Regions from separate parts of the Nocardioides sp. NPDC054178 genome, predicted to be linked through region 1. Evidence: riboswitches for the same ligand, from Rfam matches in the RefSeq annotation. Region 1 holds a riboswitch; each other region holds the start of a gene.

Region 1 (10,025 bases):
CCGCCCCGGTCCTGACGGTCGCGGGTCTCGACGATGCCCCGACGCCGCCGGCCTCGCTCGAGGAGATCGCCGTCGGGGTGCGCAACGGGCGGCTGGTCACCCTCGACGCCGTCGGCCACCTGGCTCCCGCCGAGGCTCCGCACGCCGTCGCCACCCTGGTCACGTCCCACGTGACGGCATCGGACCCGGCCTACGCGGCCGGGATGAACGTACGCCGCCAGGTGCTCGGCGACGCCCACGTCGACCGGGCCACCGCGGCGATCACCGACGTCAACCGCGACTACCAGGACCTGATCACGCGCTACGCCTGGGGCACGATCTGGACCCGCCCCGGCCTCGCCCGCCGGGACCGATCGATCGGCGTCCTGACCGCCCTGGTCGCGGGGCGCCACTTCGAGGAGCTCGAGTTCCATCTCCGCGCCGCCCTCACCAACGGGCTGACCCGTGAGGAGATCATCGAGGTGCTCCTGCAGACCTCGATCTACGTCGGCGTACCCGCCGCCAACACCGCGTTTGCCGTCGCCAACCGGGTCCTGAACGAATAGCTTGTCGACATGACCAGCACCGCGACCGTCGTCGGCGCCGGGCCCAACGGCCTGGCGGCGGCGATCGTGCTCGCGCAGCAGGGCGTGCGGGTCACCGTCCTCGAGGCCGCCGAGACGGTCGGCGGTGGCACCCGCACCGCCGAGCTGACCCTGCCCGGGTTGCGCCACGACATCTGCTCGGCGATCCACCCGCTCGGGGTGGCCTCCCCGTTCCTGCGCGGCCTCGAGCTGGAGAAGTACGGCCTGACCTGGCGTTTCCCCGAGATCCAGCTCGCCCATCCGGTCGACGCGAGCACGACCGCGCTGCTGCACCGCTCCGTCGAGGAGACCGCCGCGGGGCTGGGCACCGACGGGCGGCGCTGGCAGCAGCTGTTCGGCCCGGTCGTCCGCGGCTTCGACACGGTCTCGGAGCACATCCTCGGTCCGATGGTGCGGCTCCCGCGCCATCCGTTCCGGCTGGCCTCCTTCGGGATGCGCGCCGCTCCCCCGGCCGCCGTGCTCACCCGGACCTTCCGTGAGGAGCCGGCCAAGGCGCTCTTCGCGGGCTGCGCGGCGCACGCGTTCCAGCCGCTGGACCGCCCCGGCACGGCCGGCGTGGGCACCATGCTCGTCGTCAGCGGGCATCGCCACGGCTGGCCCGTCGCCGAGGGCGGCTCGCACGCGATCACCCTCGCCATGGCGCAGCGGCTCGAGGAGCTGGGCGGCACCATCGTCACCGGCACCACCGTCCGCGACCTGGCCGATCTTCCCGACGCCGACGTCACCCTCTTCGACACCAGCCCCGGCGGCTTCGCCGACATCGTCGGTGAAGCCCTCCCCCAGCGGCCACGACGGGCGATGCGGAGGTGGCAGCACGGCCCCGCGGCGTACAAGCTCGACCTGGCCGTCCGCGGCCCGATCCCGTGGCGCGACCCGCAGATCGGACGCGCCGGGACCGTCCATCTCGGCGGGACCAGCGCCGAGGTGGCCGCGAGCGAGAAGGAGATCGCCGCGGGCCGGATGCCGGAGCGTCCGTTCGTGCTGATCGGTCAGCAGTACGTCGCCGACCCCTCCCGCTCGGCGGGAGACCTCAACCCGGTCTGGGCCTACGCGCAGGTCCCGCACGCCTTCGAGGGTGACGCCACCGACGCGGTGCTCGCCCAGATCGAGCGCTTCGCGCCGGGCTTCCGCGACCGGATCGTGGCGACCCACGTGACCACACCGGCCGACTACGCGGCCTACAACCTCAACTACGTCGGGGGTGACATCTCCACCGGCGCCAACACCCTTCGCCAGCTGATCATCAGGCCGACCCTCACCGCCTACGAGACCGGTATCCCCGGGATGTTCCTCTGCTCGGCCGCCACCCCGCCCGGCGCCGGCGTCCACGGCATGTGCGGCTACCACGCCGCCCACCGCGCCCTGCGCCACCTGGCCGCGATGGGGAAACCAGGTGCCACCGGCTTCCGTCCTGGCTAACGTCTGGCCCATGCCGCAAGCCCGTCTGCGCACCGAGCGTCTCGACCTGGTCCCGCTGAGCGAGGAGCATCTGCCGTTCCTGGTCGAGCTCAACTCCGACCCGGTGGTGCTGCGCTTCCTGTTCACCCGCGCGCTCACGCCGCAGGAGACCGAGGAGCGAATGCACACCTGGATCCGGGTGGCGAAGGAGACCGAGGGGCAGGGCAAGTGGATCGGGTACGCGGCCGGTGAGGCCGTGGGCCTCTACATGCTCGAACCGCCCGACCATCCGCCCCGCACCGACGCCGCCGAGCTCGGCTACCGGCTCCCGCAGCGGCACTGGCGGAAGGGGTTCGCCAAGGAGGGGTCGCGCGAGCTGCTCCGGCACGCCTTCGAGGACCTCGGCCTCGACACCGTGATCGCGCAGACGATGGCCGTCAACGAGGCCTCCCGGGCGACCATGGTCTCGGTCGGGATGAGCTTCGTGCGCAGCTTCCACGAGGAGTTCGAGGAGCCGCTCGCCGGGCACGCCGAGGGCGAGGTCGAGTACGAGATCAACCGCGAGACCTGGCTCGCGGGCCGCGCGGGGTAGGCTGCGAGCACGCTCGTGGCGCAGGAACCCGGTGAGAGTCCGGGGCGGTTCCGCCACTGTGACGTCCGTACCGCTGCCGGTCACGGGCACAGCCAGACACTGGCCGCGGGCATCCGACCGATCGACGGGGCGAGAACCCCTAGGAGGACCCCGGCATGGCCGACCCTGCACGCGTACGCATCGCTCTTCTGTCCACCTCGGACACCGACCTGCTCTCGGCCCGTGCCAGCGGCGCCGACTACGCCTGGGCGAACCCGTCGCGGGCGAGCGACCTCGAGGCCGTCGTCGCCGGAGCCGACCTGGTGGTCTTCCGGCTCCTCGGCTCGCCCACCGAGCTGTGGGACGGCCTGAGCGCGGTCAAGGAGCGCGGCACCCCGGTGGTGGTCCTGGGCGGCGAGCAGCAGCCGAGCGCCGAGCTGATGGAGCACTCCACGGTGCCGATGGGTGTCGCCGCGGAGGCCCACCGCTATCTCGCCGAGGGCGGCCCGGCCAACCTCGCCCAGCTGCACGCGTTCCTCTCCGACACGGTCCTGCTGACCGGGTTCGGGTTCGAGCCGCCGGCCGAGGTGCCGGCGTGGGGGTTCGCGGAGCGGCCCGCGCCCGCCGACGAGGCGCGGCCGAGGATCGGCATCCTCTACTACCGCGCCCACGAGACCAGCGGGAACACCGCGTTCGCGCACGCGCTGGCCGACGCCATCGACGCGACCGGCTCGGCCACCGGCGTACCCGTCTTCGCGGGCTCGCTGCGCTCGGCCCCCGACGACCTCTACGAGGCGCTCGGCACCCTCGACGCCCTCATCGTGACCGTGCTCGCGGCGGGCGGCTCCGTGCCCGCGTCCGCCTCCGCCGGTGGTGAGGACGAGGCCTGGGACGTGGAGCGGATGGCCGCACTCGACATCCCGGTGCTGCAGGGCCTGTGCCTGACCAGCTCGCGCGCGGAGTGGGAGGTCTCCGACGACGGCGTCACGCCGCTCGACTCGGCCAACCAGATCGCGATCCCGGAGTTCGACGGGCGGATCATCACCGCCCCGTTCTCGTTCAAGGAGCTCGACGAGCAGGGTCTCCCCCACTACGTCGCCGACCCCGAGCGCACCGCGCGGGTGGCCCGGATCGCGGTCAACCACGCCCGGCTCCGCCACACTCCGAACGCCGAGAAGCGCCTCGCGCTGGTGCTCTCCGCCTACCCGACCAAGCACGCCCGGATCGGCAACGCCGTCGGCCTGGACACCCCGGTCTCCGCGATCAGGATGCTGCGTCGCCTTCGCGAGGAGGGCTACGACCTGGGGCAGGACAACGAGGTCGTGCGCCTCCTCGACGGCCCGGACGACACCGCCGCCGGCGACGCCCTGATCCACGCGCTGATCGCCGCGGGCGGTCAGGACGAGGAGTGGCTGACCAACGCGCAGCTGACCGACGCCCACGTCCGTGTCTCGAAGGCGTCCTACGACGAGTGGACCAAGGATCTCCCTGCTGAGCTGCGAGAGCAGATGGTCGAGACCTGGGGGCCGACGCCGGGCAACCTGTTCGTCAACGACGACGGCGAGCTCGTCCTGGCCACGCTCCAGGCCGGCAACATCGTCATCCTGATCCAGCCGCCGCGCGGGTTCGGCGAGAACCCGGTCGCGATCTACCACGACCCTGACCTTCCCCCCAGCCATCACTATCTCGGTGCCTACCGCTGGCTGGAAGCCCCCAGAGATCAGCACGGCTTCGGTGCCGACGCCGTCGTCCACCTCGGCAAGCACGGCTCGATGGAGTGGCTGCCCGGCAAGAACGCCGCCCTCTCGGCGAGCTGTGGCCCGGATGCGGCGATCGGCAACATGCCGCTGATCTACCCGTTCCTGGTCAACGACCCGGGCGAGGGCGCCCAGGCCAAGCGCCGCGCGCACGCCACGATCGTCGACCACCTGGTCCCGCCGATGGCGCGTGCGGAGTCCTACGGCGACATCGCGCGGCTGGAGTCGCTGATGGAGGAGTACGACCGCATCTCCTCCATGGACCCGGCCAAGCTGCCCGCCATCCGCGGCGAGATCTGGCAGCTGATGAAGGCCGCCGAGCTCCACCGCGACCTCGGCATGGAGGAGCGTCCCGAGGACGACGACTTCGACGACTTCATGCTCCACATCGACGGCTGGCTCTGCGAGATCAAGGACGCCCAGATCCGCGACGGCCTGCACGTGCTCGGCGCAGCCCCCGAGGGCGAGGCGCGGATCAACCTGGTGCTCTCGATCCTGCGCGCCGCGCAGGTGTGGGGCGGCGTCGGCGGCGCCGTGCCCGGTCTGCGGGCGGCGCTCGGCCTCAAGGAGGGCGCCGACACCCGGGCCGTCGACGAGATCGAGACCCAGGCTCGCGCTCTGGTGGAGCGCATGGATGCGGCCGGCTGGGACCCGGCCGTCGCCGAGTCGCTCCACGACGACCCGGCCGTCCGGCAGGTGCTCGTCTTCGCCGCCGAGCAGGTGGTGCCGCGGCTGGCGGGGACCACCGACGAGCTGTCCGCCGTCCTGCACGCGCTGGACGGTGGCTTCGTCCCCGCGGGGCCGTCGGGCTCACCGCTGCGGGGGCTCGTCAACGTACTTCCGACCGGGCGCAACTTCTACACCGTCGACCCGCGCGCGGTCCCGAGCCGGCTGGCCTGGCAGACCGGGCAGGCGATGGCCGACTCGCTGCTGCAGCGCTACCTGGACGAGACCGGTGACTACCCGACGTCGGTCGGGCTCTCGGTGTGGGGCACCAGCGCGATGCGTACGTCCGGCGACGACGTCGCCGAGGTGCTCGCGCTGCTCGGGGTGCGGCCCGAGTGGGACGAGGCGTCACGGCGGATCACCCATCTCGACATCATCTCGCTGGAAGAGCTCGGCCGGCCGCGGATCGACGTGACCGTACGCATCTCCGGGTTCTTCCGCGACGCGTTCCCGCACGTCGTCTCGATGCTCGACGACGCGGTCCGGATGGTGGCCGACCTCGACGAGCCGGCCGCGGACAACTTCGTCCGCGCGCACACGCTGGAGGACCTGGCCGAGCACGGCGACCAGCGTCGTGCGACGGCCCGCATCTTCGGCTCCAAGCCCGGTTCGTACGGTGCCGGGATCCTGCAGGTGATCGAGGCCGGCAATTGGCGCTCCGACCAGGACCTGGCCGAGGTCTATACGGCCTGGGGCGGCTTCGCCTACGGCCGCGACCTCGACGGTGCCCCGGCGGCCGACGACATGCGCACCAACTACCGCCGGATCAAGGTCGCCGCCAAGAACGTCGACTCCGCCGAGCACGACATCGCCGACTCCGACGACTACTTCCAGTACCACGGCGGCATGGTCGCGACCGTCCGCGCGCTGACCGGCAGCGAGCCGAAGGCGTACGTCGGTGACTCCACCTCGCCCGACGCCATCAGGACCCGCACGCTGCAGGAGGAGACCAACCGCGTCTTCCGGGCCCGGGTGGTCAACCCGCGCTGGATCTCGGCGATGCAGCGCCACGGCTACAAGGGCGCCTTCGAGCTGGCCGCGACGGTCGACTACCTCTTCGGCTTCGACGCGACCGCCGGGGTGGTGCAGGACTGGATGTACGAGAAGCTCGCCCGCGAGTACGTCCTGGACGAGACCAACCAGGAGTTCATGCGGACCTCGAACCCGTGGGCGCTGCGTGGGATCGTGGAGCGGCTGCACGAGGCGGCCGAGCGCGGGCTGTGGGAGGCGCCCGACCCCGAGGTCGTCGCCCAGATGCAGGAGATCTATCTCGACATCGAAGGCGACCTGGAGGAAGGCCAGTGACCTCTTCCGGACAGCGTCGGATCAAGATCATCGGCGTCGGTCCCGGCGACCCCGACCAGGTCACCCTGGAGGCCGTCGCCGCGATGCGGTCGGTCGACTACTTCCTGGTCACCGACAAGTCCGGCACGGTCAAGAAGGGCATGCCCGACCCGCTGGTGCGGGCCCGCGAGGAGCTGCTCGACCGCCATCTCGACGAGCCCGCGCGGGTGGTGAAGGTCGCCGACGCACCCCGCGAGCGGCGTGAGGAGTTCACCGGGACCGACGCGGACTACCAGGCGGCCGTCCGGGAGTGGCACCGCGCCCGGGTCGAGCGCTACCTCGCCGTGCTCGCCGAGCATCCCGGCAACGTCGGCTTCCTGGTCTGGGGCGACCCGGCCTTCTACGACTCCACGATCCGGGTCGTCGACCAGATCGCCGAACAGCTCGACGTCGAGGTCGACGTCATCCCCGGGATCTCCTCGGTGCAGCTGCTCGCCGCGCGGCATCGGCTGGTGCTCCACGACGTCGGGCGCCCGCTCTACGTCACCACCGGACGCGCGGTGCTCGAGGCCGTCGAGGCCGGGCACGACAACCTCGTGGTGATGCTCAACCGCGTCGTCGAGCTCCCCGGGCTCGCGGACTGGCGGATCTGGTGGGGCGGCAACCTCGGCACCCGCGAGGAGGAGCTCGTCGCCGGTCGGGTCGGCGAGGTGCTCCCCGCGATCGATGCGGCTCGGGCGCGGTTGCGCGAGGCCTCCGGCTGGGTGATGGACATCTACCTGCTGCGGGCTCCCCGGCATGGGTGATCAGTGATGAGCGGGCTGCTGGTCGCCGGCACCACCTCGGACGCGGGCAAGTCGGTCGTGACCACCGGGCTGTGCCGGGCCTTCGCCCGCCGCGGCGTCAAGGTGGCGCCCTACAAGGCCCAGAACATGTCCAACAACTCGATGGTCTGTGCCGCTCCCGACGGGACGACGGCGGAGATCGGGCGCGCGCAGTGGGTGCAGGCGCTCGCGGCGCGGGTCACCCCGGAGCCGGCGATGAACCCGGTGCTGCTCAAGCCGGGCTCCGACCGCCGCAGCCACGTGGTCCTGATGGGCCATCCCGCCGGGGAGGTGTCCTCGCACGACTGGGAGGCGGGGCGCCGGCATCTGGCGACCGCGGCCCATGCGGCGTACGACGATCTCGCCTCTCGGTTCGACGTGATCGTCGCCGAGGGCGCGGGGAGCCCGGCCGAGATCAACCTGCGGGCCGGCGACTACGTCAACATGGGGCTGGCGCGGCACGCCGGGCTGCCGACCGTGGTCGTGGGCGACATCGACCGGGGCGGGGTGTTCGCGGCGATGTACGGCACCCTGGCTCTCCTCGAGCCCGAGGACCAGGCCCTGATCAGCGGTTTCATCATCAACAAGTTCCGCGGCGACGCGGGTCTGCTCCAGCCCGGGCTCGACTCGCTGGAGTCGCTCACCGAGCGCCGGGTCTTCGGGGTGCTGCCCTGGGAGCCGTCGCTGTGGCTCGACTCCGAGGACGCGCTCGACCTCGACGGGCGCCGCGCGGTGGCCGGTGCCACCCGCAAGGTCGCGGTCGTACGTCTGCCCCGCATCTCCAACTTCACCGACGTCGACGCGCTCGGCCTGGAGCCGGACCTCGACGTCGTCTTCGCCTCCTCACCGGCCGACGTCGCCGACGCCGACCTGGTCGTCCTGCCCGGCACCCGCTCCACGATCAGCGACCTGACCTGGCTGCGCTCGCGCGGCCTCGACGTGGCCCTGACCGAGCACGTACGCCGCGGCCGCCCGCTCCTCGGGATCTGTGGCGGCTTCCAGATGCTCGGCGGCACGATCGCGGATCCCGACGGGGTCGAAGGGTCGGTCGCCGAGGTCGAGGGGCTGGGCCTGCTCGACGTACGCACCGACTTCACCCCCGCCAAGAACCTCCGGCTGCCCACCGGGTCGGCGCTCGGGGTCGAGGCCGGTGGCTACGAGATCCACCACGGCCGGATCACCCGCGGCGACGGGGTCACCGAGTTCCTGGGTGGCGCGCGCTCCGGGCTGGTCTTCGGCACGATGTGGCACGGGTCCTTGGAGGGCGACGCTCTGCGCGGCGCGTTCCTCGAGGCGACGCTGGGCCGCGAGCCGTCCACCGTCTCCTTCCCCGCCGCCCGCGAGCGCCGCCTGGACCTGATCGGCGACCTCGTCGAGGAGCACCTCGACGTCGACGCCCTGCTCGACCTCGCCCGCGGGGGGATCCGATGAGGCTCCTGATCCTGGGCGGGACCGGGGAGGCGCGGGACCTGGCGGCGCGGCTGCTCGAGGAGGGGGTGGACGTCACCTCCTCCCTGGCGGGCCGGGTGGCACGTCCGCGGCTGCCGGTGGGCGAGGTGCGGATCGGCGGGTTCGGCGGGGTCGAGGGCCTGAGGGGGGCCCTCGACCAGTTCGACGCGGTCGTCGACGCGACGCACCCGTTCGCGCGCGGGATATCGGCCAACGCGGCCGCGGCCTGTGCCCTGACCGGCCATCCGCTGCTCCGGCTGGAGCGGCCGGGCTGGCCGGCGGACCCGTCCTGGGCCTACGTCGACACCCACGACGAGGCGGCCACGCTCGCCGCCGGCCTCGGAGCGCGTCCCTTCATCACGGTCGGGCGCCAGGAGCTGGCCCGGTTCGTCCCGGCGCTGGCCGGCCATGCGGCCCTCGCCCGGGTGGTCGACCGGCCCGACCTCGACCTCCCCGAGCCCTGGACCCTGCTGACCAGCCGCGGGCCCTACGAGATCGAGGGCGAGCTCGCGCTGATGCGCGAGCACCGGAGCGACGTGCTCGTCACCAAGGACTCCGGCGGGACCTTCACCTGGCCGAAGATGGCCGCGGCCGCCGAGCTCGGCGTGCCCGTCGTGGTCGTACGCCGCCCCGCCCCCGCCGACGGCGTCCGCACGGTCGACGACGTCGCCGAGGCGGTCGCCTGGGTCCGGAGCCTCGGATGAGGGTGCTCGTCGGGATGTCGGTGACCGATGTCGACCGGCGCCAGGACCTGCTCGCCTGGGCCGGCGAGCTCGACGCGAGCATGGCATTCCTGCAGCTGGGCGATCCGTCGCTCGCCGCCGAGCTGACCCGGCTCGCCGACTCCGGCGCGGCAACCATCACGCTCGCGGGAGTCAGTCTCGGCCCGCTCGCGCCGGGCCACTCCTGGCTCCGCCGGATCGCGGCCCACTGGTGGCGCGAGCGCCCCGGGAGCCGCCCCGAGATCCAGGTCGCGACCCGGCTGGCGACCACGCACGACGACCTCGCCGACGTGCTGACCGAGACCAGACCGATCACCGGCACCGAGCCCGGACTCACCTCGCCCGCGTGGGAACGAGTCCCCGAACACGTACGCCAGGTGCTGATCTGCCGCGGCCCGCGCTGCACCGCGAAGGGCTCCGAGGAGACCGCCCGGGCGGTGATCCTGGGCGCGATGGAGGCCGGTCTCGACGACGACGATCTGCTGATCACCCACACCGGCTGCCAGTTCCCGTGCAACCAGGCGCCGGTGCTCAGCGTCCAGCCGGACGATGTCTGGTACGGCCACGTGGAAGCGGCCGCCGCCCGGGTGATCGTGCGTGATCACCTGGTCGGCGGCCGTCCGGTGGAGACCTACCGCCTCCCCCGCTAGCCCCTCAGAGGCTGGCGGCCAAGGCCTTGCGCTCCGCGACAGCGCGCTCTGCCGCGTACA
Region 2 (10,025 bases), 250 kb from region 1:
GTCGGTGATCGCGGTGGTGCCGAGCGCGCCGACCGCGATGCCGCGGAAGAGCGCCATGGTGCCGATCGTGACGGCCAGCGACGGCAGCCCGTAGCGGGTGACGAGCACCCCGTTGAGGGCACCCGCGACGGCGCAGGCGAGCAGGGCGAGCACCATCGCGGCGACCATCGGGACGCCCTCACGGTGCAGCACCCCGAACAGGACGCTGGAGAGCCCGACGACGCTCGCGACCGACAGGTCGATCTCGCCGGTGATGATGATCAGCGTCATCGGCAGCGCGATCAGCAGGATCGGCGCGATGTCGAGCACCAGGAAGTAGACCGTGATCGGGTCGGAGAAGTTGAGGATCGCGACCGAGGCGTACGTCCACACGACCACGAGCAGGGCGATGATCGCCGCGTCCCTGGTCATCAGGGTTCGCTGCCACCACGGCTTGGCGTGCGCCGCATACGTCCGCGGCTGGGCCTTCTCGGCAAGCAGACTCATGACTCTTCCCTCTCTGCGAGGAGCTTGTCGTGCTGACGGCGGGCGAAGTAACGGTCCAGGACGATCGCGCCGATGATCAGCGCACCGACGACGGCCTGCTGCCAGAAGTCGGGGATGCCCAGGACCGGGAGCGCCCGGTTGATGGTGGTGAGGAGGTACGCCCCCAGGGCCGCCCCGAGGACGGTGCCGCTGCCGCCGAAGATGGCCACGCCACCCACGACCGCGGCGCCGACGGCCTCGAGCTCGATGCCCTGACCGACACCGGAGCTGATGGTGCCGTAGCGGGAGACGTACAGGATCCCGGCGAGGCCGGCGAGCGCACCCGAGGTGGCGAACGCCTGCAGCACCCGGCGCTTGTCACGCAGGCCGTAGAGGGTGGCGGCGTCGGGGTCGGAGCCGATCGCGTAGAACTGGCGGCCGACGCGGGTGGAGCGCATCAGGTAGATGGCCACGGCCAGCAGCGCGAACGAGATCCAGGCGAGGTTGGGGATGAACAGGAACGATCCGGTGCCGAAGTCGAGCAGCCCCGGCGGGATGTCGGAGGCGTTGATCCGGTCGCTGCCGGCCCACTCGAGCATGATCCCGCGGTAGACGTAGAGAGTGCCGAGGGTGATGACCAGCGCCGGCACCTTGGCGAAGGCGACCAGCGCCCCGTTGATCAGGCCGAGCACGGCGCCCGCGGCGATGGCGATCAGCACGACCAGGATCACCGGGAGCCCGGTGTCGAGGAAGAGACGCCCGGCCAGGTACGCCGTGAGCCCGAGGGTCGAGCCGACGCTCAGGTCGACGTTGCGGGTGACGATCACCATCGCCTGGCCGATCGCCAGGCACACGAGGATCGCGGGGGTCAGGGTGAGGTCGCGCCAACCGTCCGTGCTGAACAGGAAGTTGGGGTTCACCGCCGTGGTCACCACGAGCAGCGCGATGAAGGCGACGGCGATGCCCGTCTCGCGCTGCTTCAGGAGCCAGGTCAGCCGGCTGGCTGCTCGGTGGCGTGGCTGCGGCGCGGCAGGGGCAGGCGCGTCGAGCGTGGTGGTCATGATGCCTCGCTGACGTTCAGGGTGGTGGAGTGGTGGGCGGTCGCCGCGCGCATGACGGCCTCGGGGGTCGCCTCCTCGCGGCTCAGCTCGGCCGTCTGGTGACCCTCGCTGAGGACGATCACCCGGTCGGCCATACCGAGCACCTCGGGCAGCTCGGAGGAGATCATCAAGATCCCGAGACCCTCCTGCGCGAGGGTCGAGAGCAGACGGTGGACCTCCGACTTGGTGCCCACGTCGATGCCTCGGGTCGGCTCGTCGATGATCAGCACCTTGGGCCGGGTCGAGAGCCACTTGGCCAGGACGACCTTCTGCTGGTTGCCGCCCGAGAGCGTGCCGGCCAGGGTGTCGAGCGTCGCGGCCTTGACCTCGAGCCGGGCTGCCCAGTCGGCGGCCGAGCGGTTCTCGATGCCGGTGCTGATCAGCCCGGTGCGGGCGAGCCGGCCGCTCGTCGGGAGCGTGATGTTGCGCGAGATCGGCGCATCCAGGACGAGACCGTGCTGGCGGCGGTCCTCGGGGACGAACGCCAGCCCCATCTCGATCGCGCGTCTCGGGTCACCCGCCGGGACCGGCCGGCCCTCGAGGGTGACCTCGCCGCTCTCGTAGGGGTCGACACCGAAGATCGCCTGCGCGACCTCGCTGCGCCCGGCTCCGACGAGGCCGGCGAGGCCGACGATCTCGCCCTCCCGGACGGTGAGGCTGATGTCCTGGAAGAGGCCGGTGCGGGTGAGGCCCTTGACCTCGAGCAGCGGCTTGCCGACGGTGGCCTCGAGCTTCGGGTAGAGGTCGGAGACCTCGCGCCCGACGAGCCGCTGGACGATCTCGTCCTCGGTGACCGCCGAGATGGGGTCGGTGGAGATGTAGGCGCCGTCGCGCATCACCGTGATGGTGTCGCAGAGCGCGAAGACCTCGTCGAAGCGGTGGGAGATGAAGACCACGGCGCAGCCCTGGTCGCGCAGCGTGCGCGCCACGCTCATCAGCCGCTCGACCTCGTTGCCCGAGAGGGCGGCGGTCGGCTCGTCCATGATCAGGACCTTGGCGTCCAGCGAGAGCGCCTTGGCGATCTCGATGAGCTGCTGGTCGGCGATCGAGAGGCCCTCGGTCGGACGGTCGGGCTCGATCGGGACGCCGAGCCTGGCGAAGAGCTCGACGACCTCGGTGCGCATCGCGGCGCGGTCGATCCTGCCCCAGCGGTTGGTCGGCTGGCGTCCCATGAAGATGTTCTCGGTGACCGAGAGGTCGGGGAAGAGGGTGGGCTCCTGGTAGATGACCGCGACCCCGGCCTGCTTGGCGTCGGCGGTGTTGCGGAAGTCGACCTGCTCCCCGGCGAGCAGGTAGTCGCCGGCGTCGCGGCGATAGAGCCCGGCGACGATCTTGACCAGGGTCGACTTCCCGGCTCCGTTCTCGCCCACGAGCGCGTGGATGGATCCGGCCTCGACCCGGAGGCTTCCGGACCGGAGGGCGCGTACGGGGCCGAACGACTTGGCCACGTCCCGCAGCTCCAGTGCGGCGGGTGTGTCCGGCATGGGCAACTCCTCGAATTGAAAGGTTTCAAGCCTGGTTTACGCTAGTGATGGCAATCACATACGTCAACACTCTGAGGCCGCTAATTTGAGCGAGATCCGGACTTTGTCCTCTGACCGCTTCGCCGCCCGCCCACGCCCAGGCGGGAATCCCGCCGCGTCAGACGGCGTTCAGGGCCCCATGCACGCACTCTGGGTATGGGCACATCCGCACGCGTCATCACTCAACGGACGGCTGCGCGAGGTCGGCGTGAACGCGCTCCGCGCGGCCGGCTGGAGCGTCGACGAGATCGACCTCTATCGAGAAGGTTTCAATCCACTTCTGGTGGAGCAGGGCGAGGCCGACGTACGCCGCCACCAGGAGCGGCTGCGGGAGGCCGAGTTGCTGGTCGTGCAGTTCCCGCTGTGGTGGTATTCGGTGCCGGCCATCCTCAAGGGCTGGATCGACCGGGTCTTCGAGTCGGGGTTCGCCTTCGACGTACCGGACCCGGAGACCGGCAAGCCGCTCAAGTACGGCAAGGGCGGCCTGGTCGGCAAGCGCGCACTGACCGTGGTCACCGCCGGTGACCGGGCCGCGACCCTGGGTCCGCGCGGGATCAGCGGAGACATCGAGGACGTCCTGTGGCCGCTGCTGCACGGCACGTTCTGGTACACCGGGATGGACCCGCTCCGCCCGCACCTGATCACCGACACCGACACCATCGACGCCCAGGTCATGGCGCGGATCGAGGCCGACCTGAGCGTACGTCTCGAGGGTGTGATGACGGAGCCGCGGATCGGCTACCGGCCGATGGCCGAGGAGCACTACGACCACACGATCCGGCTCCACGACTCGGTCGCGCCCGGGGAGGACGGGCTGAGCGCCCATCGCGAGGGCTGAGGTCGTGGCCTGCCGGGGCGGGGTCGCCTGCTACGGTCGTGTGGCCAGCCGCTCGGGACCCGGTCCCGGCACGGGAACCCGGTGAGAGTCCGGGACTGACGCGCAGCGGTGTGGGTGACGGACGGGACACTGTGCCACTGGGCCCTCGGGTCTGGGAAGGCGTCTCGCGCCGGTCGATCCCGAGTCCGAAGACCTGCTGGCCCTGCAGCAGACCGCTGCCGGTCAGCACGGGCGACGCGCACCAGCCCGCGACCCGCTCGAGGACCGACGTGCACCCCTCCCGCACCATCCGACCGACCCTGGCCCGTACGTTCACCGCGAGCACCATCCTGGTGCTCGGCTCCGCGCTGGCCGGCTGCGCCACCGACCAGCGCTCCGGCGCACCGCAGGCGGCCGCAGACGCGGCCGGCTTTCCGCTCACCCTGACCAACTGCGGCCGTGAGCTGACCCTCGAGGCGCCGCCCGAGCGCGTCGTCTCGCTCAACCAGGGCACCACCGAGATCCTGCTCTCGCTCGGCCTCGCCGACTCGATGGCCGGCACCGCGAGCTGGACCGACCCGGTGCTCGACACGCTCGCCGCCGACAACGAGGACGTGCCCCGGCTCGCCGAGAACGCGCCGTCCTACGAGCGCGTCCTGGAGGCCGAGCCCGACTTCGTGACGGCCTCCTTCGCCAGCACGCTGGGTGAGGGCGGGGTGACCACGCCCGAGGACCTGGAGAAGCTCGGCGTGGGCTCCTACCTCTCCCCCGCCGAGTGCCTCAAGGACAACGAGGGCGACGACGACGGCACCCGCCACGATACCCTCGAGATCGACACGATCCTCCAGGAGATCACCGACCTGGCGCGGATCTTCGGCGTCCCCGAGCGCGGCGAGGAGCTCGTCGCCGACCTGTCTCGGCGCCTGGAGGCCGCCGAGAGCCAGGCGCCCGAAGGCGAGGTGAGCGCGATGTACTGGTTCGCCAACTCCGAGTCTCCCTACCTGGCCGGCTGCTGCGGCGGCCCGGGGATCATCGGCCGCACCCTCGGCATCGAGAACGTCTTCGACGACACCACCGACGAGTGGCCGCAGATCAACTGGGAGACCGTCGCCGAGCGCAACCCCGACGTCATCGTCCTCGGCGACCTGACCCGCAAGAGCCAGACCGCCGAGACCGCCCGCGCCAAGATCGACTACCTGAGGAGCAACCCGGTCACCGCCCGGATGGACGCGGTCCGCAACGGCCGCTTCGTGACCCTCTCCGGTGCCGAGCTCAACCCCTCCATCCGCACCGTCTACGCGGTGGAGAGCACCGCCGACCAGCTCGCCGACCTCGGCCTCCGCTGATGTCGGTACGCCCCGAGCCGAGGCGTCACCCCCGTCGGCCGAAGCGTCACCCCGGTCGGCCGAATTGGCAGGGCGGTGACGCCTCGGGCGACGTAGGTGACGCTTCGGCCGACCTGGGTGACGGCTCGGCCGACCTGAGTGACGGCTCGGCCGATGTACGTGACGGCTCGACCGACCTGGGTGACGCCTCGCCCGACCTGGGTGACGGCTCGACCGACCTAGGTGACGGCTCGGCCGACCTAGGTGACGGCTCGACCGACCTAGGTGACGGCTCGACCGACGTAGGCGACGGCTCGACCGACGCGGGTGACGGCTCGGCGATCAGGATCACCGGCCTCCTGCTGGTCCTGGCTCCGCTGCTCGTGCTGGCGTCCGTCGCCGGGGCGATCACCGTCGGACCCTCGGACCTGGGGGTCGGCGACGTCTACGGCGTGGTCGCCGACCGGGTGGGCCTGGGCTCCTCCGACCTCACGCTGCTCCAGCAGAGCATCGTGTGGGACCTGCGGCTGCCGCGTACGTTGCTGGCCGGGATCTGTGGGGCGGGGCTGGCCATCTGCGGGGTGATCCTGCAGTCGCTGCTGCGCAACCCGCTCGCCGACCCGTTCGTGCTCGGCATCTCCTCGGGAGCCTCCACCGGGGCGGTCGCGGTCGTCGTGCTCGGCATCGGGTCGGGCGCGATCGGTCTCTCGACCGGGGCGTTCGCGGGCGCGCTCGTCTCGTTCGCGCTCGTGCTGCTGCTCGCCTCGCTCGCCGGCGGCACCACCGACCGGCTCGTGCTGGCCGGCATCGCCGCGACCCAGCTCTTCTCGGCGCTCACCTCGTTCATCGTGTTCACCGCGGCCGACGCCGAGCAGACGCGCGGGGTGCTCTTCTGGCTGCTCGGGTCGCTCTCCTCGGCGAGCTGGACCGACGTGCTCGTCTGCGGGGTGGTCGTGGTCGGCGGGCTGCTCTGCTGTGTCGCGGGCGCCGGCTGGCTGGACGCGTTCGCGTTCGGCAACGACGCCGCGGCCTCGCTCGGCGTCGACGTCACCCGCATCCGGGTGGTGCTCCTCGTGCTCACGGCGCTGATGACGGCCGTCATCGTCTCCACGTCCGGGGCGATCGGCTTCGTCGGGCTGGTCCTGCCGCACCTGGCGCGAGCGCTGGTCGGGGTCGGGCACCGGCTGCTGCTCCCGGCCACCGCACTGCTCGGCGCGATCTTCCTGATCTGGGTCGACACCGCGGCCCGCACGGTGATCGATCCCGAGGAGCTCCCGGTCGGGGTGGCGACCGCGCTGGTCGGCGTACCCGCGTTCGCGCTGGTGCTGATGCGAGCGCGGCGATGACGGCGCTCGAGGCCGGCCGGGTCCGCTGGGCGCCCCGTGGCCGGCTCGTGGTCGACGACGTGTCCCTCCGGGTCGAGGACGGAACCACCGTGGGGCTGCTCGGGCCCAACGGGTCCGGGAAGTCCTCGCTGATCCGGATCCTGGCCGGTCTCCGGCCGCCGGACTCCGGGGGCGTCCTCCTCGACGGCAGCCCGCTCGCCGGCATGTCCCGGCGCAGGCTGGCCCGCCGGCTCGCGGTCGTGGAGCAGGAGCCGGCGACCAGCCAGGACCTCCGCGTACGCGACGTCGTCGCCCTCGGCCGGGTCCCCCACCGCCCGGCCTGGGCACCCGACAGCGCCCAGGACCGAGGCGTCATCGAGGAGGCCGCCGCCCACGCCGGCATCGCCGACCGCCTCGACCAGCGCTTCTCGACGCTGTCGGGCGGCGAGCGGCAACGTACGCAGATCGCTCGCGCACTCACCCAGGAGCCGGAGATCCTGCTCCTGGACGAGCCGACCAACCACCTCGACGTACGTCACCAGCTCGCCCTGCTCTCACTGGTCCGCCGGATGCCCACGACATGCCTGGTCGCGCTGCACGACCTCAACCTCGCCGCCACCTACTGCGACCAGGTCTTCGTGCTCTCGGAAGGCCGTGTCGTCGCCGGCGGCCCGCCCGCACAGGTGCTCACCGAGACCCTCATCGCCGACGTCTACGGCGTGCGAGCCCGCGTGCACCACGACGAGGGCGTCCTGATCCGCTTCCTCGGCCCGGCGTGATGGTCAGCCGGGCCGAAGCTGCTCAGTCCTCCGCGTCAGACCCAGACCCACTGGAAGCTCGCGGCCGCGCGCGTCTCACAGCCGCGGTACCTGATGTCGTCGTTCCATGGCCAGGTCATGGCCTTGCTGGTGTTCGGGCCGAACAGTCCGTCCTGCTTGAGCCCGTGACGCCCCTGGGCCACCTTCACCGCCGCCTTGGTCGCGTCGCCGTAGATCCCGTCGACGTCCAGGTTGCGCCCGTAGCACTGATTCAGGGCCCGCTGCAGGGTCTTGACGGCGTTGCCCGTATGACCCGGGTTCAGGTAGCACAGCGGCGTGTTCGCGCTGTTCGAGTCGTACACCATCGCCATCCGGTAGTTGTAGTTGTGATACACCCACCCGCTCGCGCTGCCGTTGCACACGCCCGCAGCTGATGCCGGCGGCGAGCTAACGACGACGCTCGCACCGACGACCGCCAGTCCGGCAAGCGCGAAAGTGAGCTTCTTGTTCAATGATCTGAGCAACGTTCCTCCTGTGATCAAGATCGGACGGCTCAGGCTGACAGGACCGGGTGAGCTCTCAGACCCGTACCGAACCCGTAGTGCTCGGGCGCCGGCCGAGACAGAAACGACGGGACGTTCCGGTCGGTCCACCCGCGGGTGACCGATCGGAACGTCCCGTCGTATCCAGGTGGGCCTAGAGCTGTGAGTCGTAGACGCGTACGTAGTCCACGACCATGCTCTGCGGGAACTGGGTCGTGCCGTCGGGGTTGCCGGGCCAGTTGCCGCCGACCGCGACGTTGAGGATGAAGAAGAACGGCTGGTCGAAGACCCAGGGGTTGGCGCCGGTGTTGGCGGTGGTGAAGGTCTGGTAGGCGACGCCGTCGACGGACCAGGTGATCGAGCCGGGCTGCCAGTCGATGGCGAAGGTGTGGAAGGTGTCGGCGAAGGACCAGCCCTGCGGGTGCATGTACTGACCGGTGATGCCGTTGCCGCCGGAGTATCCCGGACCGTGCAGGGTTCCGTGGACCAGATGGGGCTCATAGCCGACGTTCTCCATGATGTCGATCTCGCCGGCGTTCGGCCACGGCGTGTTCGGGAACTGGCCGCCGAGCATCCAGAACGCCGGCCAGATCCCCTGGCCGCGCGGGATCTGGATCCGCGCCTCCAGGCGCCCGAACTTCGGCTGGACCTTGCCCTTGGTGGTGAGTCGGGCCGAGGTGTAGCCGCTCCCGCTCTGCCGGGCGGTGATGACCAGGTTGCCGTTGCCGTCGAGCGCGGAGTTGTCACGGGAGTCGGTGTAGGTCTGCAGCTCGTTGTTGCCCCAGCCCCCGCCGCCGGTCTCGAAGTTCCAGTTGGCGCCGTTGGGGGCACTGCCGGCGGGCCCGTCGAACTCGTCGGACCAGGTCAGGGCGGCGGCGTCGACCTCTCCGGCCCGGGTTGTGCCGCCGGCCTGGGAGTCGGGCACCGCGGCCGGCGCGGCCAGCGGGGCGACCAGGACGAGAGCCAGTGCGGCCGTCGCCGTGAGTGTGGTGCGGATGGTGCGGATCCTCGAGCTACGCATCGAAACGCTCCTTCATGGGGGTTAACTGTAAGGCGACCTTACTGTTATTTGCCCTCCGGCGGAACGGAAACGCCGGGCGACGTCCGGTCACCGCGAGAACGCGGTCGATGCGCTCTAATTGGTCCCGGAGCGGGGCCATCGGGGGCCCTGCAGGTGAGGTGATCGCATTGGCACGGGATCCGTACAGGCCACGGACGCCGATCATCGGCATGACGATGGTGTTCCTCGCGTTGGCGATCGTCGGGGTGACGGCGTACCTGCACCTCGGCTGGTGGTCGCTGATCGGCTACGCCGTCGCGGCGGTCGTCGCCGTGGTCGGCGGGTGGCTGCTGTTCAAGGACGTGCCCGAGCCACCCCACACCGGACCGGGAGCGAGCCGATGACCGACACCGACGACCAGACCGGCAGCCAGACGAGCCAGACCAGCCAGGTCAACGGCCTGACCGACGAGGACGAGGGCTACCACAAGAGCCTCAGCCCGCGGCAGCTGCAGATGATCGCCATCGGCGGCGCCATCGGCACCGGGCTGTTCCTGGGAGCGGGCGGCCGCCTCCACGAGGCCGGACCTGGCCTGTTCCTCGTCTACGCCCTGTGCGGAGTGTTCGTCTTCCTCATCCTGCGCGCGCTCGGCGAGCTCGTGCTGCACCGGCCCTCGTCGGGATCGTTCGTCTCCTACGCCCGCGAGTTCCTGGGCGAGCCGGCCGCGTTCGCCGCCGGCTGGATGTACTTCCTGAACTGGGCGATGACCTCCATCGTCGATGTCACCGCGATCGCGACGTACATGCACTTCTGGGGCACCTTCGAGGTCGTCCCACAATGGCTGATCGCGCTCGTCGCGCTCGCGGTCGTGCTCTCGATGAACCTGATCTCGGTCAAGCTCTTCGGCGAGCTGGAGTTCTGGGCGGCGCTGATCAAGGTGGTCGCGCTGCTGGCCTTCCTCGTGCTCGGGATGATCGTGCTCGCCGGAGGCGAGGACCTCAACGGCCAGGAGACCGGGATCGGCATGATCATCGACAACGGCGGGCTGTTCCCCGTCGGTGTGCTCCCGCTGGTCATCGTCATCTCCGGCGTCGTCTTCGCGTACGCAGCGGTCGAGCTCGTCGGCACCGCCGCCGGCGAGACCGCCGAGCCGGCCAAGATCATGCCCCG
Region 3 (10,025 bases), on a different contig from region 1:
GCTGCCCGGCCGTCGCACCGAGGACAACCAGATGAACCTGGCGCAGCGCTGGGCCTACCTCGTCGGCGGTCTGCAGTGGTTCGGCGACCTCGCCGGGGCGCTGTTCACCTTCTTCCTGGTCACGGGCGCCCTCGACCTGATGCTGGGTGGGGGACTGGTCGTACGCCGCCTCTCCGGGCTCCTCCTCTTCGCCACCGTCGCGCTGGTGCTCTTCGGTGCGGCCCGCTCGATCGCGCTGGTCCGGCTCCGTGGCGGCGCCTCGTGGGCGGACGCGCTCGGTGCCTTCGGGCTGTGGCTGGCGCTGGGGGTCACCGTCGCACGGGCCTCCTGGCTCGGGCTGGTCTCGCGCGAGGGCACGTTCCTGCGTACGCCGAAGATCAAGGGGCAGCCGCGGGTGCGTGACGTGGTGCGGGGCAACCTGGTGGAGACGGTCGCGGCCGTGGTCTGCCTGGTGATGGCGCTCGTGGTCGGCGTGAGCGGTGGGGCGAGCGGGGTCGCCATCGCGGCGCTGCTCGGCTTCCAGGGGATCGGGTACGCACTGGCGCCGATCAACAGTTGGGCGGCGATCCGCAGCGACCTGCCCGCCGACCTGCGGCGCCGCCGCGAGCGGATCTGGGCCTGGAGCGCGGCCGCTCCGGCTGCCCGGCGCGGTGGGCTGGTGCTGGCCTTCTCCTCGGTGATGCTCGCCGGGCTCGTCGCGCTCGCGGCGCCGGTGGGCAGTCCGGAGGTACCCCAGGTCGGGGACGTCCACGGTGCGCTGGAGGAGAAGACGCGCGCCGAGAAGGAGAAGCCCTCGACCGAGCAGGGCCCGGCCCCGGAGACGACCGTCGACCCGACCCCGGCTCCGGAGAGCACGCCCAGCCGGGCCGCCGCCACGGCCAGCACCCGGCCGACCCAGACCGCCGAACCGACTCCGTCGGCCGACCCCACACGTGGGGCCGGTCCGACGCAGGCGGCGGGCCAGCCCGGCTCGACGGGCAGGCCCACCGACAAGCCGTCCAACGGCGGCGGCCCGAACAAGACGCAGTAGACGAACGGTCAGGACTGGTTCATCGTGCCGCTGATCGTGTCGGCGCGCTTCTTCAAGGTGACCGGCGCATCGGCGCACTCGCGACCGATCTCGTCGCAGGTCTCCACCTGTGTCCCGGACGCCCTGATCAGCTGCCCCTCCGGGGTCCAGCCGAGGTGGTCGCCGAGCTCGACGGCGGTCTCGGTGCCGTCGCCGAGGTCGTGCATCGGCGCGGTGGCGGTGTCATAGCTGCAGTTGTCGTTCTCGTCGCACATCGCGTACGGAGCCGCCAACGCATGGTTGCCGTCGGGCGAGAGCCTGAGCCTGATCAGGTCGTCGGGGAAGTCGGTGGAGCGAGTGGTCAGGAGCACCTGGCCGGTGGCCACCTCGACGACTCGTTGGGTCTCGCCGGTTGCATCCTGGGTCACCGCGCGACCGTTGATCACCTCGGTGGTGTAGCCGCCCGGGAGCCCCTTCGAGGTGGAGACCTGCCCGGAGCGCCAGTCGACGTCGAGGGTGCGGTCGTCGAGGGCCACGTAGGCGTGCTCTCCGTCGACGGCGACCGGCGGCGTCTTCCAGCCGGCCCAGGTGTACGTACCGGAGATCGGTACGTCGGCGACCTTCTCGCCCGTGCCGAGGTCGACGACGCGCACCAGCCAGCCGTCACCGTCCTCGACGGTCCAGGAGACGTAGGGCGAGTCCAGGTCGGTGCCGATCAGCCGGTCGCTCACGTCACCGAGATCGAGCGGCTGTACGCCGGCGGTGGTGATCAGCGAGAGGCGTGCGTTGGACTGCGTGCTCCGGGCCAGCAGGCCGACCGAGGTGTAGCGCAGGTCGTTCACGGTGCCGCCGTACGTCACCACGCTCCCGTCGCCGAAGTGGACGCTGCCGCCCTCGGCGACCGCCCATCCCCGGGGGTCTCCCGCGGCTGCGGCGAGGTGCGGCTCGTCGCCGCGGAGCGTCCCGGTCAGGGCGTACGTCCCGAGCACGCAGGCCATCGCCAGGGCCGCCGTCCCGGCGACCCAGCGGGCGCGCCGGCGCCGGCGGACGGTGCGGGTGCGGAGGTGGAGCTCGTCGGTGGCCAGGCGAGGAACGGTCACCTCGTCGGCGGCGTCGCGGAGCAGGGTACGCAGGTCGTTGTCGGTCACTGGGTCACCTCCAGGGTGAGGGTCGGGTCGCCGAGGATGGTGCGGAGCTTGTCGAGGGCGAAGGAGGTCTGGCTCTTCACCGTGCCCTCCGAGCAGCCGAGGAGGGCCGCGGTGCGGCGTACGTCGAGGTCCTCGTAGAAGCGGAGGACCACGACGGCCCGCTGGCGTGGCGGCAGCGCGGCGACCGCGTCAAGCAGCACCGAGCGGGTGGTCGGGTCGTTCTCGTGCCCGAGGTCGGGCAGCACCTCGGTGGGGTGCTCGCGGTTCCACGACGCCTTCCGGAACCAGCTCATCGCGGTGTTGAACAGCACCTGCCGGGCGTAGGCGGGGGCGGCCTCGAGGGTGCGCACCCGGCCCCAGCTGCCGAAGGTCTTCGCCAGCGCCGTCTGGACCAGGTCCTCCGCGCTGGCGTGGTCCCCGACGAGCAGGTAGGCAGAACGATAGAGCCGCGGCCAGGCGACCTGCGCGAACTCGTCGAACTGCTCCTGGGTGGGGGGTCTCGCCATCGATCCATCCGATCTCTCGAGCCGATTGTCAGGGTTGAGGACGCGGTGGAGCCACCGATCGGTTGTATGTGCGTCGAACTCCTCTCGGGCACGGGTCCGGCCGAGGTGAGAGTTGGGCGTTGTGCCGCCTAGGATGTGCGGCATGCCAGAAATCACCCGCGACGAGGTCGCGCACCTGGCCGACCTCGCCCGCATCGACCTCAGCGACGCCGAGCTCGATCACCTTGCCCCGCAGCTGCAGGTGATCCTCGAGTCCGTCGCCTCGATCCAGGGGCTTGCCGGCGATGACGTGCCTGCCACCTCCCACCCGCTCCCGATGACCAACGTCTTCCGTGAGGACGTCGTCGTGCCCGGCCTGACGCCGGAGCAGGCGCTCTCCGGTGCGCCGAGCGTCGAGGAGCAGCGCTTCGCCGTGCCGAGGATCCTGGGGGACGAGCAGTGAGCAACGACCTGATCCTGAAGACGGCCGCCGAGCTGGCCGATGCCCTGGCCGCGGGCGAGACCACCTCGGTCGAGCTGACCCAGGCCCACCTCGACCGCATCGCCGCGGTCGACGGCGACGTCCACGCCTTCCTGCACATCGACGCCGAGGGTGCGCTGTCCCAGGCCGCCGCCTCCGACGCGCGCCGCGCCAACGGTGACGCGCTGCATGCTCTCGACGGCGTACCGATCGCGGTCAAGGACGTGCTGACCACCACCGGCCTGCCGACGACCTGCGGTTCCAAGATCCTCGAAGGCTGGGTGCCGCCCTACGACGCGACCGTGGTCAAGAAGATCAAGGCGGCGGGTCTGCCGATCCTGGGCAAGACCAACATGGACGAGTTCGCGATGGGTTCCTCCACCGAGCACTCCGCCTACGGCCCGACGAAGAACCCGTGGAAGCTCGACCGGATCCCCGGCGGCTCCGGTGGTGGCTCGGCCGCGGCCGTCGCCGCCTTCGAGGCGCCGCTCGCGCTCGGCACCGACACCGGTGGCTCGATCCGCCAGCCGGGTGCGGTCACCGGCACCGTCGGCGTGAAGCCGACCTACGGCTCGGTCTCCCGCTACGGCCTGGTCGCGCTGGCCAACTCGCTGGACCAGGTCGGTCCGGTGACCCGCACCGTCCTCGACAGCGCTCTGCTGCACGAGCTCATCGGTGGTCACGACCCGCTCGACTCGACCTCCATCACGACCCCGGTGACCGGGCTCGTCGACGCCGCCCGCGCGGGCGCGACCGGCGACCTCAAGGGCGTCAAGGTCGGTGTCATCAAGGAGCTGGCCGGCGAGGGCTGGGCGCCCGACGTGATGCGCAAGTTCAACGAGTCGGTCGACATCCTCACCAAGCTCGGTGCCGACGTCGTCGAGGTCTCCACGCCGAGCTTCGAGCACGCGATGGCGGCCTACTACCTGATCCTGCCGGCGGAGTGCTCCTCCAACCTGGCCAAGTTCGACGCGATGCGCTACGGCCTGCGGGTCACCCCCGACGGCGACCCGAGCGCCGAGGACGTCATGAAGGCGTCGCGCGACGCCGGCTTCGGTGACGAGGTCAAGCGCCGCATCATCCTCGGCACCTACGCGCTGAGCAGCGGCTACTACGACGCCTACTACGGCCAGGCGCAGAAGATCCGCACGCTGATCATCGAGGACTTCAAGAAGGCCTTCGAGCAGGTCGACGTGCTGGTCTCGCCGACCTCACCGTCCACGGCGTTCCCGCTGGGTGCCAAGCTCGACGACCCGCTGGCCATGTACATGCAGGACCTGGCCACCATCCCGGCCAACCTGGCAGGCACGCCCGGCATCTCCATCCCGGCCGGGGTCTCCGACGTGGACGGGCTGCCCGTCGGCGTACAGCTCCTGGCTCCGGTCCTGGAGGACGCCCGTCTCTACCGTGTCGGTGCCGCGCTCGAGGGCGCCATCGGTCCGGTGCTCTCGATCGACAAGCTGGAGGTGGCCCGATGACCGAGACATTGGTTCCGTTCGACGAGGTGCTGGAGCGCTACGACCCGGCCTTCGGGCTCGAGGTGCACGTCGAGCTCAACACCAACACCAAGATGTTCTGCGGCTGCCCGGCGACCTTCGGCGGCGAGCCCAACTCCCAGGTCTGCCCGACCTGCCTCGGCCTGCCCGGCTCGATGCCGGTGGTCAACGCCAAGGCCGTGGAGTCGGCGATCCGGATCGGGCTCGCGCTCAACGGCTCGATCGCGGAGTGGTGCCGGTTCGCCCGGAAGAACTACTTCTACCCGGACATGCCGAAGAACTTCCAGACCAGCCAGTACGACGAGCCGATCGTCTACGACGGCTACCTCGACGTCGAGGTCGAGGGGGAGACCTTCCGGGTCGACATCGAGCGCGCCCACATGGAGGAGGACACCGGCAAGACCACCCACATCGGTGGCGCGACCGGCCGCATCCACGGCGCCGACTACTCGCTCGTCGACTACAACCGCGCGGGCATCCCCCTGATCGAGATCGTCACCCGTCCGATCCTCGGCGCCGGTGCCAAGGCGCCGCTGGTGGCGAAGGCCTACGTCGCCGCGCTGCGCGAGATCCTGCTGGGTCTGGGTGTCTCCGACGTACGCATGGACCAGGGCTCGATGCGCTGCGACGTGAACCTGTCGCTGTCCCCGAAGGGGTCGGACAAGCTCGGCACCCGCACCGAGACGAAGAACGTGAACTCGCTGCGCTCGGTCGAGCGGGCCGTACGTTTCGAGATGTCGCGCCACGCCGCGATCCTCGACGCGGGTGAGGCGATCTTCCAGGAGACTCGCCACTTCCACGAGGACACCGGCACCACCTCCGCCGGCCGGCCGAAGTCGGACGCCGACGACTACCGCTACTTCCCCGAGCCCGACCTCGTCCCGGTCGCGCCGAGCCGCGAGTGGGTCGAGGAGCTGCGCGGCACGCTGCCCGAGCCGCCGGCCGAGAAGCGGGCGCGACTGCAGGCCGAGTGGGGCTACTCCGACCTGGAGATGCGTGATGTCTGGGCCGCCGGTGCGATGGTGCTGATCGAGGAGACGGTCGCGGCCGGCGCCTCCGCCCAGGCCGCGCGCAAGTGGTGGATGGCTGAGCTCTCCCGGGCCGCCAACGACCGTGGTGTCGAGCTGGCCGAGGTCGGCGTGACGCCTGTCCAGGTGGCCGAGGTGCAGAAGCTGGTCGACGGCGGTTCGCTGACCGACAAGCTCGCCCGCCAGGTCTTCGAGGGGCTCCTCGCCGGTGAGGGCACGGTCGCCGAGATCATCGACGCCCGCGGCCTCGCGGTCGTCTCCGACGACGGCGCCCTCGGTGCCGCCGTCGACGAGGCCATCGCCGCCCAGCCCGCGGTCGCGGAGAAGATCCGCGGCGGCAACCAGGCCGCGGCGGGTGCGCTCATCGGCGCGGTGATGAAGTCGACCGGTGGCAAGGCGGACGCCAAGCGTGTCCGCGAGCTGATCCTGGAGAAGCTCGCCTGACCTGCCGAGTCGGCTCGTCCTGACAACAGAATCCGCCGAGTCGGCGCGTTATGACGCGCCGACTCGGCGGCGGTTTTGGTCAAGATGAGCCGACTCGGCGGTGGGGTTGCCTGGCAGACTGTCCGGCGTGACCGAGCCCTTCCGCATTGCCCTGCTCATCGACGCGGACAACGCTCCCGCGACCAAGATCGACGCGATCCTCAACGACCTGGCCGAGTACGGCGAGGTCACGATCCGGCGGGCCTACGGCAACTGGACCAAGCCCGAGCTCAAGGGGTGGATCGAGGAGCTGCACGACGCCGCGATCCGGCCGATGCAGCAGTTCGACCTGACCGCCCACAAGAACGCCTCCGACATGGCGCTCGCCATCGACGCCGTGGAGCTGCTGCACGCGGCGATCCCGGACGCGTTCGCACTGGTCTCCTCCGACTCCGACTTCACGCCGCTGGTGCACTACCTGCGGGAGAAGGGGCGCGCGGTCTACGGCTACGGCCGGGAGAAGACCCCGGCGCCGTTCAAGAGCGCCTGCACCCGGTTCACCGTGGTCGAGAAGCTCGGCGACTCCGAGGAGGAGACCGACACCGAGACCGGGGCCACGCCCGCCCGCAAGCCGTCCTCCTCGGCGACCTCGGGTCAGCTGCTCAAGCGCAACGCCCGGCTGATCCAGCTGCTGCGCAACTCGATCGCCGCGGCCGCCGACGACGACGGCTGGGCCTTGGTCGGCACGGTCGTCTCCCGCATCCGCAACCAGTCCTCCGAGGACCCCCGCAACTACGGGTACGCCACCTGGACCAAGCTCATCAAGGCGATCGACCTCTTCGAGCTCAAGGACGAGGGCACCTCGGCGATCGCGGTCAGCGACAAGCGCACCAAGAAGTGACGTACGCCGGCTAGGACGCGTCCGCGGTGCGGTCCTGGTCGTTGGCCGTCTTCGGGCGGGCGCAGGTGATCCCCCGGGGCACCGACCCGTTGAGGTGCTTCAGCGCGGCCTTGAAGTCGCGGCAGCGCTCGGCGTCCTCCTTCTTGTTGGACGGATAGCCGATCGCCGCGTTGACCCTGCCCATGTCGAGGGCGTCGGCGAGCGGGTTGATGTCGCGGGCGACGGTCCAGTACCACCGCGAGATCGGCGCGCTGTGGTCCAGCGACCGGGCCAGCTCGGGGCGGCGGCGCAGGTCGATGTCGAAGTAGGCGCCGGCGTCGGTGTAGTTGGCCTCGCCGGTCAGCTGGATGTAGCCGCGGCCGGCGTACTTCCGCTTGTCGTGGGGGCCCTTGGCGTCGTGGTGGAAGGAGCTCTCGTTGGCGAGCGTGGCCAGGTAGGCCGCCTGCCGGTAGGGGGTCGTGATCCGGGCATCGGACATGGCGCGGTTGAGGGTCGGCAGCCCGGTCTCGACGGTCTGCCGGTTGCCGACCTTGTCGCCGAACATGGCGACCAGGTCGGCGTAGGTGACCGATGTCCGAGCCGGCGCCGCGACCGCCGTCGTGGCTGGGCAGAGGGCGAGGAGGGTGGCCGAGATCGACGCTGCGACAAGGCCGAGAATCCTGTGGCGCATGGGGACAGAGTGACTGCTCGGCGGCGATCGCGCAAGCAGCCTCGGCCCGGCATAAGATTGCCCCCGAATCAAGCAGAGCCTCAATCAACACACGCCGTGGTGGGGGAAGCCGGTCGAATCCCGGCGCTGACCCGCAACCGTAGGCTCAGGCCCGAGTGTCCTGAGCGAGCCGGAGCACCTGCCGACGGACGCGTACTGACCTGACGCTGTCGTGGAACGCAGCGGGTCGGCCCTGGGCCTTCCCGACGAACAGCGTGGAAGGAACCATGAAGAAGACCGTCCTCGGCGGCATCGCCGCCGCCCTCGCCCTCACTTCCCTCGCCGCCTGCGGCGAGAAGACCGTGGAGGAGGGGGAGAAGCCCACCTACGACGCGAAGGTGTCGACGTCGGTGGCCGACTGGCTCGTCGCCCAGGCGCCGGAGGGCGTGGCTCACAACGCGCAGTACGGCACCGACGACTTCGGGCTCAGCGCCGACATCGGGATCGCACTGGCCGAGGTCGGCGGCTACGACGACGAGATCGCCACGATCGCGGCGGCCGTGATGGAGAACAAGAAGGCGTACACCTCGCCCGGGTTCGGCACCGTCACCTCGGCCGGCGCCACCGCCAAGGCGCTCGTGCTCCAGCAGAACGTCGACGCCTCCGACCCCGGGCTGCTGAAGCAGCTCGAGGGCACCGTCGCCGAGAACGGCCGCATCGCCGACGAGCTCGACCCCAAGGACAAGAAGGCGGCCGACTACTCCAACACCATCGGACAGTCGTACGCCGTGTGGGCGCTCAACAACGCCGAGAGCAAGGAGGCCGCGGCCGCGACGGAGTTCCTGGCCGGGCAGCAGTGCGAGGAGGGCTGGTTCCGGGTCACCTTCACGGCCGACCCCGCCGCCGACGACCAGACCTGCGACGCCGACCCGAAGGCCACCCCCGACGCCGACGCGACCGCGTTCGCGCTGATCGCCCTCTCCACGGCGGCCTCTCCGGAGGCGGAGAAGGCCGTCAAGGCAGGCGTGGAGTGGCTGAAGGAGACCCAGGCCGAGGACGGCTCGTTCAAGGCCGCGACCGGCAACATCGCCAACTCCAACACCACCGGCCTGGCCGGGTGGGCGTTCGGGCGCGCCGGTGAGACCGAGGCCGCGGAGAAGGCGGCGGCCTGGGTCGCCGACCACGTCGTCACCTGCGGCGACGACGCCGGCGCGGTCGCCTACGACGACGCCGCGCTGACCGAGGGCAACACCAAGGGCCTGACCAAGGAGTCCGAGGGGATGTACCGCCTCGCCGCCGCGCAGGCGCTGCCGTCGCTGGTCTTCCTGCCCAAGGACGCGACCACGAAGAGCTCGTGCTGATCCTGCGCGATCTCCTGGTGGCCCTGGCGTTCCTCGCCGGGGCCACCGCACCCATCTCCTCGGCAGCCGCATCGCCTGCTGCATCGACGGCTGCATCGACGGCCGAGGCGTGTGACGGCGTCACCGTCGTCGTCGAGCCCAACGCGCTGGGTGGCGCGCCCGAGGTCACCTGTGTCCGGCCCGACGAGGGCGACACCGGCGCGGACCTCTTCGAGAAGGCGGGACATCCGCTCACCTACGTGACCTCGATGCCCAGCGTCGTGTGCCGCATCGACGAGCGCCCGAAGGCCGCCGGGTGCGCCCAGATGCCGCCTGCCGACGCCTACTGGTCGCTGTGGATCACCGACGATTCGGGGGCCTGGAGCTACGCCTCCAGAAATGTTACCGAAATCAGCGTGACCTCCGGGCAGGGTGTTGCGTTCACGTGGATAGACGACGATGTCGTTACCGCTCCGGCGACGGAGCTTGGGGATGCTGTGGGGGCGCCCTCAAGCCCGTCGCCGGAGTTATTTCCGCAGGACTCGGCTTCTCGACCCTCCTCCGAGCCCGCGCGGCTGCCCGGATGGGTCGCGCCGGCAGGGATCCTCGCCCTCTTCACCGTCGCGGGTGCCGTGTGGTGGCGCCGACGATGACCACGTTGCTCCGTGAGGCCGTGGTCGCGCACCTGCCCCGCGACCTGCACCCCGTCGCCTGGTGGGTGTGGGCGATCGGCCTGGCCGCGTACGCCTCCTTCACCACCAACCCGCTGCTGCTCCTGCTCGTGGTGGGGGTGGTGTCGGTCGTGGTCGCCGCGCGCCGCGGCGAGCAGCCGTGGGCGAAGGCGTTCCGGCTCTACGTCGGCCTCGCGGTCTTCATCGTCGTGACCCGGGTGCTCTTCCGGGTGCTCCTGGGTGCGGTGCCGGGTCACGTGCTCATCGATCTTCCCGAGATCCCGCTCCCAGAGTGGGTGCTGGGGATCCGGCTGCTCGGGCCGCTCACCCGGGAGGCGCTGCTGGCCGGCCTCTACGACGGGATGCGGCTGGGGGTCATCGTGATCTGCGTCGG

Evidence for each region. Region 1 has a riboswitch for cobalamin ahead of ACZ6WN_RS22735 (cobaltochelatase subunit CobN). Riboswitches for the same ligand answer to the same signal wherever they lie in the genome.
Region 2: it holds a riboswitch for cobalamin, as region 1 does, so the genes downstream of both, ACZ6WN_RS23950 (ABC transporter substrate-binding protein) here and ACZ6WN_RS22735 (cobaltochelatase subunit CobN) in region 1, are expected to answer to the same signal.
Region 3: it holds a riboswitch for cobalamin, as region 1 does, so the genes downstream of both, ACZ6WN_RS19555 (prenyltransferase/squalene oxidase repeat-containing protein) here and ACZ6WN_RS22735 (cobaltochelatase subunit CobN) in region 1, are expected to answer to the same signal.

The regions. Positions count from the first base shown of each region.
Region 1 covers NZ_JBVJKY010000007.1:47,735-57,759, reverse strand. Annotated here, with positions in the region: gene pcaDC (bifunctional 3-oxoadipate enol-lactonase/4-carboxymuconolactone decarboxylase PcaDC) at 1-545, shown strand, start outside; gene ACZ6WN_RS22745 (phytoene desaturase family protein) at 555-2,003, shown strand; gene ACZ6WN_RS22740 (GNAT family N-acetyltransferase) at 2,014-2,574, shown strand; cobalamin riboswitch at 2,552-2,696, shown strand; gene ACZ6WN_RS22735 (cobaltochelatase subunit CobN) at 2,730-6,341, shown strand; gene cobF (precorrin-6A synthase (deacetylating)) at 6,338-7,126, shown strand; gene ACZ6WN_RS22725 (cobyric acid synthase) at 7,133-8,575, shown strand; gene ACZ6WN_RS22720 (cobalt-precorrin-6A reductase) at 8,572-9,297, shown strand; gene ACZ6WN_RS22715 ((2Fe-2S) ferredoxin domain-containing protein) at 9,294-9,965, shown strand; gene ACZ6WN_RS22710 (CbtA family protein) at 9,970-10,025, opposite strand, start outside.
Region 2 covers NZ_JBVJKY010000007.1:298,930-308,954, reverse strand. Annotated here, with positions in the region: gene ACZ6WN_RS23970 (ABC transporter permease) at 1-486, opposite strand, end outside; gene ACZ6WN_RS23965 (ABC transporter permease) at 483-1,526, opposite strand; gene ACZ6WN_RS23960 (sugar ABC transporter ATP-binding protein) at 1,523-3,049, opposite strand; gene ACZ6WN_RS23955 (NAD(P)H-dependent oxidoreductase) at 3,228-3,926, shown strand; cobalamin riboswitch at 3,955-4,141, shown strand; gene ACZ6WN_RS23950 (ABC transporter substrate-binding protein) at 4,196-5,251, shown strand; gene ACZ6WN_RS23945 (FecCD family ABC transporter permease) at 5,251-6,576, shown strand; gene ACZ6WN_RS23940 (ABC transporter ATP-binding protein) at 6,573-7,334, shown strand; gene ACZ6WN_RS23935 (peptidoglycan-binding domain-containing protein) at 7,370-7,825, opposite strand; gene ACZ6WN_RS23930 (glycoside hydrolase family 16 protein) at 8,010-8,876, opposite strand; gene ACZ6WN_RS23925 (hypothetical protein) at 9,086-9,259, shown strand; gene ACZ6WN_RS23920 (amino acid permease) at 9,256-10,025, shown strand, end outside.
Region 3 covers NZ_JBVJKY010000005.1:217,588-227,612, reverse strand. Annotated here, with positions in the region: gene ACZ6WN_RS19595 (glycosyltransferase family 2 protein) at 1-1,030, shown strand, start outside; gene ACZ6WN_RS19590 (hypothetical protein) at 1,039-2,157, opposite strand; gene ACZ6WN_RS19585 (SigE family RNA polymerase sigma factor) at 2,154-2,663, opposite strand; gene gatC (Asp-tRNA(Asn)/Glu-tRNA(Gln) amidotransferase subunit GatC) at 2,806-3,105, shown strand; gene gatA (Asp-tRNA(Asn)/Glu-tRNA(Gln) amidotransferase subunit GatA) at 3,102-4,601, shown strand; gene gatB (Asp-tRNA(Asn)/Glu-tRNA(Gln) amidotransferase subunit GatB) at 4,598-6,091, shown strand; gene ACZ6WN_RS19565 (NYN domain-containing protein) at 6,219-6,971, shown strand; gene ACZ6WN_RS19560 (glycoside hydrolase family 19 protein) at 6,982-7,641, opposite strand; cobalamin riboswitch at 7,722-7,841, shown strand; gene ACZ6WN_RS19555 (prenyltransferase/squalene oxidase repeat-containing protein) at 7,908-8,981, shown strand; gene ACZ6WN_RS19550 (hypothetical protein) at 8,975-9,613, shown strand; gene ACZ6WN_RS19545 (CbiQ family ECF transporter T component) at 9,610-10,025, shown strand, end outside.